2 regions of the Nocardioides sp. NPDC087217 genome follow, and region 2 is predicted to be linked to the other one. Evidence: predicted binding sites of a transcription regulator. Region 2 holds the regulator's gene; the other holds the start of a gene.
What was found. The regulator LexA, encoded in region 2, represses DNA repair genes until DNA is damaged. The targets are predictions, from matches to a motif close to TCGAACANNTGTTCGA.
Positions count from the first base shown of each region.

Region 1: a site for LexA is predicted at 2,178-2,193, ahead of ACIO3S_RS29035 (HNH endonuclease signature motif containing protein). Genes of this name have one in related genera too.

Region 1 covers NZ_JBIUZB010000013.1:31,002-38,051, reverse strand. Annotated here, with positions in the region: gene ACIO3S_RS29045 (alpha-mannosidase) at 1-436, shown strand, start outside; gene ACIO3S_RS29040 (endo-beta-N-acetylglucosaminidase H) at 451-1,362, shown strand; gene ACIO3S_RS29035 (HNH endonuclease signature motif containing protein) at 2,379-3,098, shown strand; gene ACIO3S_RS29030 (GNAT family N-acetyltransferase) at 3,196-3,666, shown strand; gene ACIO3S_RS29025 (TIGR03767 family metallophosphoesterase) at 3,768-5,327, shown strand; gene ACIO3S_RS29020 (DUF3052 domain-containing protein) at 5,460-5,873, shown strand; gene ACIO3S_RS29015 (AMP-binding protein) at 5,958-7,050, shown strand, end outside.
Region 2 covers NZ_JBIUZB010000001.1:976,096-983,145, reverse strand. Annotated here, with positions in the region: gene nrdR (transcriptional regulator NrdR) at 1-92, opposite strand, end outside; gene ACIO3S_RS04860 (hypothetical protein) at 491-1,387, shown strand; gene ACIO3S_RS04855 (LysM peptidoglycan-binding domain-containing protein) at 1,499-1,876, opposite strand; gene lexA (transcriptional repressor LexA) at 2,059-2,826, shown strand; gene ACIO3S_RS04845 (alkaline phosphatase D family protein) at 2,913-4,583, shown strand; gene ACIO3S_RS04840 (MXAN_6640 family putative metalloprotease) at 4,658-6,214, shown strand; gene ACIO3S_RS04835 (ATP-dependent DNA helicase) at 6,272-7,050, opposite strand, start outside.

The DNA of each region.
Region 1 (7,050 bases), on a different contig from region 2:
GGTGCGGCTCTCGCTGCTGCGGGCGCCCCGCTTCCCCGACCCGGAGACCGACCAGGGCGTGCAGACCCACCGGTACGGCCTGGTCATCGGCGCCTCGGTCGAGGCCGCGACCGAGGCGGGGGCCGCGCTCAACACGCCTGCCCGTCCGGTGTCGGGAGCCCGTGAGGTCGCGCCGCTGGTGACCGTCTCCGGCGAGGGCCTGGTGGTCTCGAGCGTGAAGCTCGCCGCCGACCGCTCCGGCGATCTGGTCGTGCGTGTCTACGAGTCCACCGGCGCGCGTACGCAGGGGGAGCTGCGCGTCGGAGAGAGCTTCGGGCGGGTCGAAGAGATCTCGCTCGTGGAGGACCCGATCGCGGAGGTGAGCGCTGACGGCGGTGTCGTCCCGCTCAGTCTCGGTGCCTTCGAGGTCCGCACCCTGAGGTTCCACCGCAACTAAAGGAGACGAGCACCATGTCAGTTCCCCACATCTCACGCAGACGCATGCTCCTCGGCGCCGGAGCGGCCGCCATCGGTGCCACCGGTGCGATCACCGGCCTGGCCACGTCGGCGAACGCGGCGCGCCCGCTCGCGTCGCCGACGCTGATGACCGGCTATGTCGAGGTCAACAACTACAGCGTCGGCAACGTCGCCAAGTACGAGCTCGCCGGAGGCGGCAACGTCTTCGACATCGGCCTGATCTTCGCCGCCAACATCAACTACGACGGCCAGCGGGCCTACCTCTACAACAACCCGCAGGTGCAGGCGCAGCTCGACGCCGCCGACGTACACATCCGCCCGGCCCAGGCCAAGGGCATCAAGATCCTGCTCTCGGTGCTCGGCAACCACCAGGGCGCCGGGTTCGCCAACTTCCCCGACCGCGCCGCCGCCGAGGCGTTCGCCGACCAGCTCGCCGCGGTGGTGACCCGGTACGGCCTGGACGGGATCGACTTCGACGACGAGTGGTCCAACTACGGTGCCAACGGGACCGGCCAGCCCAACGACTTCTCGTTCGTCTACCTCCTTGAGGCACTGCGTTCGCGGATTCCCGACAAGCTGATCACGCTCTACTTCATCGGGCCGTCCGCTTCGCGGCTCTCGTACGGCGGGGTCAACGCCGGTGACCTGCTCGACTACGCCTGGAACCCCTACTACGGGACCTGGGGTGTGCCTGACGTGCCTGGTCTCGGGAAGCCCTCGCTGGCGCCCGCGGCCATCAACATCCAGGGCACCTCGTCCTCGACCGCCGCTTCGCTCGCCTCTCGTACGGTCTCTCAGGGGTACGGGGTGTTCAACACCTACAACCTGGGCTCGTCCGACGCGAGTGCCTATCTCTCCACCGTCACCCGCAACCTGTACGGCAAGGCGACCGTCTACCTCGGGTGAGCCTCGTCGGGCCTCCTGAAGGGTCGGTGTTGCTTCGCTGCCGCGATCTTGGCCGCCGACCTTTCGGGAGGGTCTTCGAGGTGGCGGCCGGCGTCAAGGCGATGTATCGAGCTTGTCGAGATGACGCCCTTCGGGCGCCGGCTTCGCCGGCCGCCTTCGGCGGTCCTGGACTCCGGCCACCACCTCGAAAAAGATGGCTGGCTATCGGGTCGGCGGCCAGCCCTGTCAGGCTTCGGATTGGGTTGGGAGCCGGCCATTGACAGCGCGGGTCCAGGGGTCGCGGAAGGGGTGGCGCAACACGCCAAACACGGCTCTTGAGATGGCGTAAATATGCCACTTGACCTGCGGAAACAGCGTTCTCTTCTGGGCATGAACTTGGTAAAATTGGGGCATGGAAGCACTCCTCGACCCCGACGACACCACCAGCGGCCTGCTGGCTGCGGTGCGTACGTCGCGTGCGGTCGCGGAGCAGGCTGACCGGGACGTGCTGATCGCCGCCGCACGGTTCGCGGCGCTGCATTCGGTCCAGGACCGCGAAGAGTCGGCGCGGTTGGACGGGGACACCTTCGGGGACCGGATGTTGCCCCTGGCCGGGCCCGGGGCACCACTGGTGTCGGAGGCTGCGGCGGTGGAGTTCGCGGCCGTGCTGGGCCGCTCCACCCAGGCAGGCAAGAGGTTCCTCGGCGACGCGGTCGAGCTGCGCTACCGGCTCAAGCATGTCTGGGCGCGGATCCTGGACGGATCCCTCCTGGCCTGGCGGGCCCGCCGGATCGCGGACCTGACCCGAAACCTCGATGCCGATGCTGCTGCGTGGGTCGACCAGCAGATCGGGGCCCATGCCCACCAGGTCGGGACCCGGCAGCTAGAGCGGATGATCACCCAGGCCGCCGCCCTGTTCGAAACCCGATGTCGCTGCTGCGGTCGCGGAGTCGGATGCGGTCGAGCACCGTTCGGTCACCATCACCACCACCGAGACGACCCCGTTCGTTGCCACCGGTGCCGAACAAGGCCAAGCCGTGCTCGCGTTGGGGTATCTCGACGGTGTGCTCGACGCCGCCGACGCCCTGGATCTGGAGAAGGCTGTCGCAGCGATCGCGCACGGGCTCCTCGACCAGGACGACTACGCGACCGCGAGCCTGGACGTACGACGCGCGGCCGCACTAGGAGTCCTCGGGCGTGCCTACAACTCCGGCTCCCTCGACGGAGTGCCCGGTGTGGCTGGCGTTGCTCGGGTGGTGGAGCTGGTCATCCACACCGACACCCGCGAGCTCTCGGGCACCGGCTTGGCCCGCCTCGCCAACACCCGTGGCCTGGCCAGCATCGAGCGCCTCCAGCAGTGGGCCACCACCCCGGGCACCGTGATCAAGCCGATCATCGTGGTCGACCTCGCCGAGGACATCGAAGCCGCCGGCTACATCCCGACCGTCCGCCAGCGGCGCCAGGCCGAACTGCTTCACCACAAGTGCTCGTTCCCGTACTGCGAAGCCCGCGCCGAGCACTGCGACCTCGACCACCGCGTCGCCTACCGCGACGGCGGCCCGACCAGCAGCCGCAACCTCACCCCGCTGTGCCGACAACACCACCGGATGAAGACCCACCACGGCTGGCGCTATCACCGCCTCAGAGCGGGCGTCTACCGATGGCGCAGCCCCCACGGCTACGAGTACATCGTCACCCCGGTCGGCACCATCGACATCAGCAACGACCTCGACCCACCCCTCACCCTCGCTGCATAACGAACGTCTCGAGCACCGTGCTCGGCTGATCCTGTTCGGGCGTGCGGTTCCCTGCGATCATCGACTTGTGACGACCCCTCGAGAGACGCTGCGGGTCTTGACCTGCGACACCGCGGAGACCCTCGTGGCGGCCAGCATCCTGTTCAACCAGTACCGGCGCCATTACGGTCAGCCAGACGGGGACGATCGCACCCTCGGCTGGCTCACCGACATGGTTCGGTCGAACATCCTCACGCTCTACACGGCGGTGCCGGGGGACTCGCCGGCGGACGCACCTCCAATCGGCCTGGCGACCAGCCACGCGATCCCCGCATCGCTGGTCATGGGACAGTTCTGGCAACTGCGCGACCTATTCGTGCTCCCCGGTTCTCGTCGCCGAGGAGTGGCCGCCGCGCTGGTCGATGCAGTCCGCGGGGCGGCATTGACGGCGGGCGCTACACGACTGTCCCTCGTGACAGAGCCGGACAACCACGCTGCGCTCGGTCTCTACCGGAGGCTCGGATTCAAGCCTGTCGAAGGTCTGGCTTCGCTCAGCCTGGACCTTGCCGCGCAGACAATCGGGGAGTGAGGTCGGAGCGCGTCCACCGGAGCCGCGCCGATCAGGCCAGGGGGAGTATCGTTCGCGCACGAACCGCGGCGGCCGGTCGTGAGGGAGAAGAGGCGGCTTAGATGGGTGTCACGAGCGAGAGCGGGCGGATCGTCGCGGGTGGCCGGAAGGGCACCTACGTACGTCTTGCCGAAGGGCCGCAGGAGCGCCACATCTCGCGCACCGATCTGGCGCGGAGGCCCGAGGATCTGGGCGACCCGGTGCTGACGGTCGCGCACCTATCTGACATGCACATCTGCGACCACCAGTCGCCGGCTCGGGTCGAGGTCCTGGACCGGCTCATGGACCCCGACACCGCGACCCGTGAGCTGATCGACGAGATCGGGACCTACCGGGCCCAGGAGTTGCTGACCGCCCAGGTCGGCGCGGCGATGGTCGAGGCGGTCAACGAGATCACCGAGGGTCCCGTCGGCGGTGGCCCGCTCGATCTTGCGATCGCGACCGGTGACAACACCGACAACGGGCAGTACAACGAGCTCGACTGGTATCTGACCCTGCTCGATGGCGGCCGGCTGACCCCCGACTCCGGCGACATGCTGCACTACGAAGGTGTCGCCACGCTGCCGGACAAGCGCTTCTGGCACCCCCAGGGCGAGACGTACGACATGCGCCGGGGCGACCACGGCTTCCCGCTCGTCCCCGGGCTGCTGAAGGCCGTGCGCCGGGCGATCGACTCGCCCGGGCTGGAGGTACCGTGGCTGGCAGTCAACGGCAACCACGACGGGCTGCTGCAGGGCACCGTGCCGGGAAGCTCCGCCATCGGCGAGGTCGCGGTCGGCGATCTCAAGGCGATCGCCATGCCTGACCACTGGACTGACGAGGCCAAGGCGAAGCTCATCGCTGGGCTGATCTCCGGTGACCCGGTGGCGCTCGGGATGCTGGCCGAGCTCGAGCCGTACGAGGTGACCCCCGACCGGCGTCGCCGGCAGACGACGCTGCAGGAGTTCGTCGACTCCCACGTGCACGACGAGGCGAAGCCGCCGGGCCACGGCTTCAAGGCCGGCGGCAAGCCCTACTACCGCTACGACGTCAACGACGAGGTCACCTTCGTCGTCCTCGACACGGTCAACCCGGCCGGCGGGTTCCAGGGATCGATCGACGCCGAGCAGTTGGAGTGGCTCGACGCAGTGCTCGCTTCCACCGACTACGACGAGCGGCTCGCGGTGATCGCCAGCCACCACGACGTGGCCTCGCTGGTCAACGACATGAGCGGCGCCGGCGGCAGCCGCCGGGTGCTCAGCGACGAGATCGAGCAGACCGTCTCACGCCATGAGAGCGCTGTGCTCTGGCTCAACGGGCACACCCACCGTACGTCGGTGAAGCCCCGCGGCTCCTGGTGGGAGGTCACCGCTCCGTCCCTGATCGACTGGCCGCAGCAGGGCCGGATCGTCGAGCTGATCTCCGACGGAGACGTGCTCACCATCGCCACCACGATGCTCGACCACGCCGGTCCCGCGCGCTGGAGCGGCTCGATCGAGGAGGTGAGCCACCTCGCCTCGCTCTCCCGTGAGCTGTCCGCCAACGACTGGCAGGGACCGGAGGTGCGCCTCGCCGAGCACCCGTCGGCAGGGACGGCGCAGGATCGCAACGTACTGCTCCATCTGCTCGATCCGAGGGCCTGAAAGGCCTCCGACACGCCGTTATCTAGCGAATGACAGGCGGGTGGGGTTGCGTGGACCAGCGTTCTCCGCTGGACTACCACCAACCAAGTTCATGCAAGCGGCGTGGACATCAAGCTTTTGGAGGAACGACACGTGAGCTCGACCGCAGCCACAGGGCCTGCGGACCGGCTGGGCCTCAAGTCCGGCATGGTCATCCAGGAACTGGGCTGGGACAACGATACTGATGACGAGCTGCGGGTCGCCATCGAAGATTCCGTCGACGCGGACTTGGTCGACGGCGACTACGGCAACGTGGTCGACGCCGTGCTGCTGTGGTGGCGCGATGACGACGGCGACCTCGTCGACGGGCTCGTCGACGCGCTGACCGACCTCGTCGGTGGCGGAGTCATCTGGTTGCTGACGCCGAAGGTGGGCCGCCCTGGCGCGGTCGACCCGGCCGACATCGCCGAGGCCGCGCCGATCGCCGGACTGTCCCAGACCACCACCGCATCTGTGAGCAAGGACTGGGCCGCGACGCGTCTGCTGGCGCCGAAGACTCCTGTCTGATGGCGGCGATTCTCGGGCTCCGCTTCGACCGGGCAGATGGACACCCACAGGAGACCTAGCGTGAGCGTGGCTACACTCCCAACGGTGTTCTCGACTACGGCTGCCAAGGCGCGCACCGCCGGATCCGCGGCGAAGATCCTGGCCGGCTCCGGCATCGTCCGGCCGGTCAACCCCCTCGGGCTCGCACGGACCGGCCTGGCGCTGGCGCGCTGGGGCACCGGGCCGGCCGGAGGGTTCATCGGCCTCGCCCACCGCTATCCGCGACGCACCGCGCTCATCGACGAGCTCGGCTCGTTGACGTACGCCGAGCTCGACCGCCGCTCCAACGCGATCGCCCGGGCCCTGGCGGCCAGGGGGGTCCGTGAGGGCGACGGGGTCGCGATCATGTGCCGCAACCACCGCGGGTTCGTCGACGCAACCTTGGCGGTGGCGAAGCTGGGCGCCGACGCGCTCTACCTCAACACCGCCTTCGCCGGTCCGCAGCTCGTCGGGGTGCTGGAGCGGGACAAGCCCGCCCTGATCATCCACGACGAGGAGTTCACCGGGCTGCTGTCCTCGGCGACCTCGGCCACGAGGCTGGTCGCGTGGGTCGACTCCTCGGATCCTGGCGAGACTCTCGAGTCGCTGGTCTCCGGCGATGCGCGGCCGGTAGCGCCGCCGAAGCGGCACGGGCGGATCGTGATCCTCACCTCCGGAACGACGGGAGCGCCCAAGTCGGCGCCGCGTCAGGAGGCCGGCGTCGACGCGGCGATCGCGCTGATGTCGCGGATGCCGATGAAGGACGGCTGGCGCTGCTTCATCGCCGCGCCGCTCTTCCACACCTGGGGGATCGCCCACCTGCTCTTCGCCGAGCTGCTCGGCACCACCATGATCCTGCGCCGCCGGTTCGACCCGGAGGATGCGCTGGCGACCCTCGCGGAGACCCGGGCCGACTCGTTCGTGGTCATCCCGGTCATGATGCAGCGGATCCTGTCGCTGCCGGAGGAGACGCTGGCTGCGTACGACCTCGAGGGGATCGCCTCCCGGCTCAAGGCCGTCGCGTCCTCCGGCTCGGCGCTGCCCGGCGACCTCGCGCTGGAGTGGATGGACCGGTTCGGCGACAGCCTCTACAACGTCTACGGCTCGACCGAGGTCTCCTACGCCTCGATCGCCGACCCCGTCGACCTGCGCGAGGCCC
Region 2 (7,050 bases):
CAGACCCGGCGGCGCCTGATCTGGCCACCGTCCTCGGCCACGCGGGAGTCGAGCACCTTGGTGTCGCTGTGTCGGCAGAACGGACAGTGCACGGTCGAGCCCCTCTCGTGAGACCTGTGGATCCAGGCCGTCTCATTGGCGGCCCGAGCCTGTGGAACCTGTGGATATGAGCGTGAGTCCCTGTGGAACAACACCCCCATCGCTGTGGGCCATCCGCCTGTTCATGTGAACTAGATGTGGATAACTACAGCGGTGTAACTACTAGATGTAGTGGTAACCGTACGCCCGCCCCCACGACGATGCAAGCGAGCGCCGTGTTTACCCGCGTGTCCGGCGTGTCGCCGGTCAAACACCGAAAGATTCCGGTTCAGCGGCGACGGACTGGCCTGGATGAGTAAGAATGACCCCCGTGACAAACATCTCCGGAGGAAATCGCGTCGGGTCGCGGAGAGGCACGCGCCCCAGAAGCGGTCCCCGGCCACCTTTCATCTTGCCTGCGATCGCGACACTGGCCTTCCTCGTCATCTGGGGAGTGCTCGTGTGGGTCGCCGTCGGTTTCGGGGCCGACGCACGGGGAGGCGATTCCGGCGCCTGGGCGAAGCTCGCCATCGCGGCGGTCGTTGCAGTCGCCTGCCTCTTCCTGACCTTCACCTTCGCCGGGAAGGCCTGGCGGGCCTTCTCCGGCTCCCCCACCACGCCACCCACCGACGACTACACCGGAAGCCACTCCAACGCCTACGTCGAGGAGCAGGACTACTCGGCCCCGGCCTACTCCGACCAGGCCTACCCTGAGCAGGCCTACCCGGAGCAGGACTACTACGGCACCGGCTCCTACGGCTACGACGACACCGGTTCGTACGGCCGGCACAGCTCCGACACCGGGAGCCAGCCGCCCTACGGCGACACCAGCAACCGCTCGGCCTATACCGACACCGGCTCCCAGTCGCCCTACGGCTACCCCAGCAGCGACCAGGCCTACGGCAACACCGGCAGCCGGGCCGCCTACGGTGCGCCGTCCTACCAACCGCCGACCAGCCCGCCGCCCGCCCCACAGCCCTACTACTCCAGCCCGCCGACACCGACGTCGACACCACAGAGCACTCCGGGGTACAGCTCGCAGGGATACGGCACGGACAGCTACCCCACCCAGCAGGCCAGCTCCCCGCAGTATCAGTCCGGCGCCTACCAGACCCCGACCGGCTACGGCCAGACCGGCTCGCGGGCTCGACTGACCCAGGACCCCGCCGCGACCCAGGCGATGCCCACCCAGCGCCAGCCCCAGGAACCGACGGTCGAGCCGGACGACGAGTGGCCGCCGCGACACAGCACACGCAACAAGCAGTGGCCGCCGGCCGAGCCGGACAGCCCCTACCGCGGGCGCCACTGACCCGACACAGCGAGAGTGCTGCAGACGCTTCCCATCGTCTGCAGCACTCTCACTTTCCCCGGTAGCCGGCTGCCAGGGTCGAAGGAGCAGCCGGACATCTATAGCGGCGCCCTACGGCGCGGTCGGAACGATCAGCGTCTGTCCGGACACGAGCATCGAGGACTCGAGACCGTTGAGCTCCTTGATCCTCTGCTCCATCTCCCGAATCGAGGAGTCGGTGCCGGCGATGGCCTTCGAGGAGATGTCCCAGAGCGTGTCGCCATCGCCGACGACCATCGTGTGGGCGGAGGTGGAGGGGCTTTTGTCCGCACCGTTCTCCACCGCGAACGCCACCCGTGCCCCGATCAGCGCGATCCCGAAGAGCACGACGAGCGCGAATGCGAACACGACGACTCGGCCGCGACGCGTGAGCCGCACGGTCGAGCGACGCACCTCCGGCGCCGGACGCGGCGGCTCGGCTACGGGCAGCACATAGACTGTTGCACTCATCTCACGGCCTCCTGATCACAAGTCTCTCGATCACGTGTTCGATCGAGCACATGTTCGAAGGTAGATCACGTGTTCGAACAACGCAAGTAGCGACCCCAAGAATTTTCGAACGCCGACACGCGCCGCCCACGAGGTCGAACAAATGTTTGATGTCGTGGTGCCAGAGGGACTAATGTGATGACATGACCACGCAGAAGACAGGCACCGGATCAGGCGGTTCGAAGAAGAGCCGCGTCCGCGAGCTGCCCGACGGGCCGCCGGACGCGACCGGGCTCACGCCGCGTCAGCAGCGCATCCTCGCTCACCTGCGCGACAGCATCGAGCAGCGCGGCTACCCGCCCAGCATGCGCGAGATCGGGGCCGCGGTCGGGCTGACCAGCACCAGCAGCGTCGCCCACCAGCTCCGTGCGCTGGAGCAGCGTGGTCTGATCCGCAAGGACCCGAAGCGACCGCGCGCTCTGGAGGTCTTCCTCCCGGAGGTGATGGCCCACCGCAAGGCCATGTCCGGCGAGGAGCCCGAGTCGACGATCACCGCCGAGGCCGACATCAACCCCAACCCCGACGCCGCCATGGTCCCCCTGGTCGGGCGGATCGCGGCCGGTGGCCCGATCCTGGCCGAGGAGACCTCGAGCCAGCAGAGCATCGAGGACGTCTTCCCGCTGCCCAAGCAGCTGGTCGGCAACGGCGACCTCTTCCTGCTCTCGGTCTCCGGTGACTCGATGGTCGACGCGGCGATCTGCGACGGCGACTTCGTGGTCGTGCGCCAGCAGCCGACCGCCGAGAACGGCGAGATCGTGGCCGCGCTGATCGACGGCGAGGCCACGGTCAAGACGCTCTCCCGCAAGGACGGCAAGGTCTGGCTGCTGCCGCACAACGCTGCGTACGAGCCGATCGACGGCACCCACGCGACCATCCTCGGCAAGGTGACGGCGGTTCTGCGAAGCCTCTGAGCCCTCCCGGAACCAGTCCGGGAACACTGCGTGAAATCCAGCCGCCGGCCCATGACAGGGCCGGCGGCTGCGTCGTTCCATACAGCGTGACCCAGACGCAGATCGACCGCCGTACCCTCATCGCCGCCGGGCTGGCGACCGCCGCAGGGGCCGGAGCCATCGCTCTTCCCGAGCCCGCCGAGGCAGCGAGCGGCGCGCTCACCCACTTCCAGCACGGTGTCGCCTCCGGTGACCCACTCCCGGACCGCGTGGTCATCTGGACCCGGGTCACGCCGACCGTGGACGCGACTCCGGGGTCCGGACAGGGTGAGGAGGTCCTGGTCCGCTGGGAGGTCTCACCCACCGCCGACTTCGGCCGCGTCACCGCGAAGGGATCCCAGCAGACGGGCCCCGACCGCGACCACACCGTGAAGCTCGACGTCTCCGGCCTGGCCCCGGAGAGCTGGTACTTCTACCGCTTCACCTACAACGGCCAGACCAGCCGGGTCGGCCGCACCCGCACCGCTCCGGCCGCGGACGCAACCCCGGAGAACGTACGTTTCGGGGTGGTCTCCTGCTCCAACCTGCAGGCCGGCTGGTTCGCGTCCTACCGCCACCTGGCCGCCCGCGACGACCTGCACGCGATCCTCCACCTGGGCGACTACCTCTACGAGTACGCGCCCGGCGAGTACGGCTACGGCATGGCCAACGAGAACGTCCGGCCGCACGAGCCTGCCCACGAGATGCACACGCTGGCCGACTACCGGATCCGGCACGCGCAGTACAAGCGCGACGCCGACCTCTCCGCCGCCCACGCCCGGCTGCCCTGGATCGTCACCTGGGACGACCACGAGTCGGCCAACGACGCCTGGCTGCTGGGCGCCGAGAACAACGAGCCCGGCGAGTACGACTGGATCGACCGCAAGACCAACGCCAACCAGGCCTATGACGAGTGGATGCCGCTGCGCGTCGACGGCACAGCCACGGTGGAGACCGACAGCCACCTCCACGACCGCATCTACCGGCGGCTGCGTTTCGGCAACCTGCTCGAGCTGAGCATGCTCGACCTGCGCTCCTACCGCTCCCAGCAGGTCGCCCGCACCGACCTCTCCGGCGTCGACGACCCTGACCGCACGATCACCGGTGACGAGCAGCTTGCCTGGCTCAAGGACGGCCTGCTCACCGATGCTCAGTGGAAGATCGTCGGCAACCCGGTGATGATCGCGCCGGTCACCTTCGGCGCGCTCCCCAAGAGCCTCATCAGCCCGGTCAACGACGTCACCGGCCTGCTGCCCGACAACGGCATCGCCTACAACGTGGACCAGTGGGACGGCTACACCGCCGACCGCACCGAGCTCTTCGAGCACATCCGCAACCACGCGATCACCGACACCGTCTTCGTCACCGGCGACATCCACTCGGCGTGGGCCTGCGACCTGCCGTACGACTCCGCCGTCTACCCGCTCGGCAAGACCGCCGGGGTCGAGTTCGTGGCCACCTCGGTGACCTCGAACAACCTCAAGGACATCCTCGGTGCGCCGCGCCGCACGGTCAGCCTCACGGTCGAGAACATCATCAGGACCGCCAACCGCCACGTCCGCTACCTCAACTTCGACGACCACGGCTACTCCGTCCTCGACGTGACCCGCAACCGGGCTCAGATGGACTGGTACGTCATCGGCGAGCGCAAGGACTCCACCACCACCGCCACCTGGACCAGGTCGTACGCCACCGCAACCGGAAGGAACAGGCTCCATCACGTCACGGAGCCCGTCTAGGCCGTGTCCCCCGGACACAGCGGCGCTCTGCGCTTAGACTGCCCAGGTCTGCCTTCCCGAACGTCTGGTATCTCATGCGAAACATTGCCCGCCGGATCAACCGCAAACAACGATCCCTCGTCCTGATCGCAGGCATGGTCGCCGCGACATTCGTCGCCACCATGCCCGCAACCGGTTCGACGCCGGCGACCTCGGTGAGGACCGGCGGTGACACCAGCGCCGCGCAGCCGGTGACGGAGAAGGCGGCCCGGGAGGCGCTCGCCGCGGCCAAGAAGGTCAAGCGCAACCAGTCGGTGCGCGGCGCTCGCCAGGTCGTGCCCGGTCGGCACGTCGCGGGCCGGCCCGACGCAACCATCGCGCTGACCGACCTGTGGAACGCCAAGGACGCCCTGGACGGCTCCAACAAGGCGGCCGCGCGTGAGCTGCTCGCCCGCCCGCGCACCGCCACCCAGACCTGCAGCGACGCGGTCTGCGTCCACTACACGCCGGGCAAGGGCGGCGACCGCGCCTCGTCGACGTACGCGAACCAGGTCCGTGACGTGGTCACGAAGGTCCACAACCTCTACGTGCAGGCGGGCTACCGCAAGCCCGCGGCCGACAAGTCGGTCACCCCGGGCAAGGTCGACATCTACCTGGAGAACCTCTACGACGAGGGCTACTACGGCTACTGCGCGCCTGAGACCAAGGTCTCCAAGACGGCCGCGACGGCCTACTGCGTCATGGACAACGACTACGCCACCAGCGAGTACGGCACGGTCAACACACCCACCGAGAACCTCCGGGTGACCGCCGCCCACGAATACTTCCACGCGGTCCAGTTCGCCTACGACGCCGGCGAGGACCGCTGGATGATGGAGTCGACCGCGACCTGGGTCGAGGACGAGGTCTACGACAGCATCAACGACAACCGGCAGTACCTGGGCTACGGCCAGCTCGAGGACCAGCGCAAGCCGCTGGACAACTCCTACGCCTCCAACCTCGGCATCTACGGCAACTGGATCTTCTTCCGCTACCTGTCCGAGCGCTTCGCCAAGGAGCGCGGGACCCTGCCGGAGGTCGTCCTCTCGATCTGGAACCGAGCGCCCTCGACCTACTCGACCACCGCCATCCGACAGGCGCTTGCCGCTCGTGGCACCACGCTTAAGCAGCAGTACATCCGCTTCGCCGCCGCGAACCTGGCCCCCTCGAAGACCTACAGCGAAGGCCGGGCCTACTACCCGCCGGTCTACGACGGCCGCACTGCGCTGCCCGCCAAGCGCCAGACCGTCGACGGCCAGTTCACCCTCAAGCACCTGACCTACGCCTCCCAGCGCCTCGTCCCGAAGAACGTCGGCAAGGGCTGGAAGCTGCGGGTCAAGGTCGACGTGGCCCGGCCCAACGCCAACGGCGCCGTGGTCAGCATCTTCCGCACCGACGGCACCCGCGGCGTCTACTACCTCAAGCCCAACAGCAAGGGCATCGCCACCAAGACCATCGAGGGCTTCTCCTCGAAGCGGATCCGCAAGGTCGAGGTCACCTTCGCCAACGCGAGCAGCAACTTCAACTGCGGCCAGGGCACCGCGTTCTCGTGCCACGGCATCGCGACCCCCGACAAGGCCACCCACCGCTGGTGGGCGAAGACGTACCGCTGACCCTCAGATCACGCCGAGTCGGCTCGTTAGAACGAGCCGACTCGGCGTGATTTTCGGTCAGGACGAGGCCATCTCCGACAGTCGCTTGAGGGCCTTCCGTACGACATCCGGGTCGGTTGTGGCCCACATCGGCGGCAGGCTGGCCTTGAGGAATCCGCCGTAGCGGGCGGTGGCCAGGCGGGCGTCCAGGACGGCCACCACGCCACGGTCGGTGGTGGTGCGGATCAGCCGGCCGGCGCCCTGGGCGAGCAGCAGCGCCGCATGGGTGGCGGCGACCTGCATGAACCCGTTGCCGCCGGCCTTGTCCGCCGCCTGCTGCCGGGCTGACATCAGCGGGTCGTCGGGCCGCGGGAACGGGATCCGGTCGATGATCACGAGCTGGCAGGTGTCGCCGGGGACGTCGAGGCCCTGCCACAGCGACAGCGTGCCGAAGAGCACCGTGTGCGGGTCGGCGACGAACTGCGCGGCGAGCTCGGGCAGCTGCGCGTCGCCCTGGGCCAGCGTGGTCAGGTGAGGCAGCTTCTGGCGCACGACCTCGGCGGCGGCCTCGGCGGCTCGCCGGGAGGAGAAGAGCCCGAGCGTACGCCCGTCGGCCGCGTCGACCAGGTCGACGATCTCGTCCAGGGTCTTGGCGCCCATGCCGTCGCGTCCGGGCGGAGGCAGGTGGCGGGCGACGTAGAGGATCCCCTGCTTGCCGTAGTCGAACGGGCTGCCAACATCGAGCCCGATCCACGGCAGCACGTCATCGGTACGCTGCGCCCCGGCGCCCACCGCTGTGCGCTCCTCCGCCTTGAGCCCGAGGGATCCGGCCACGGGGCCGAAGTCGCCGCCGAGCT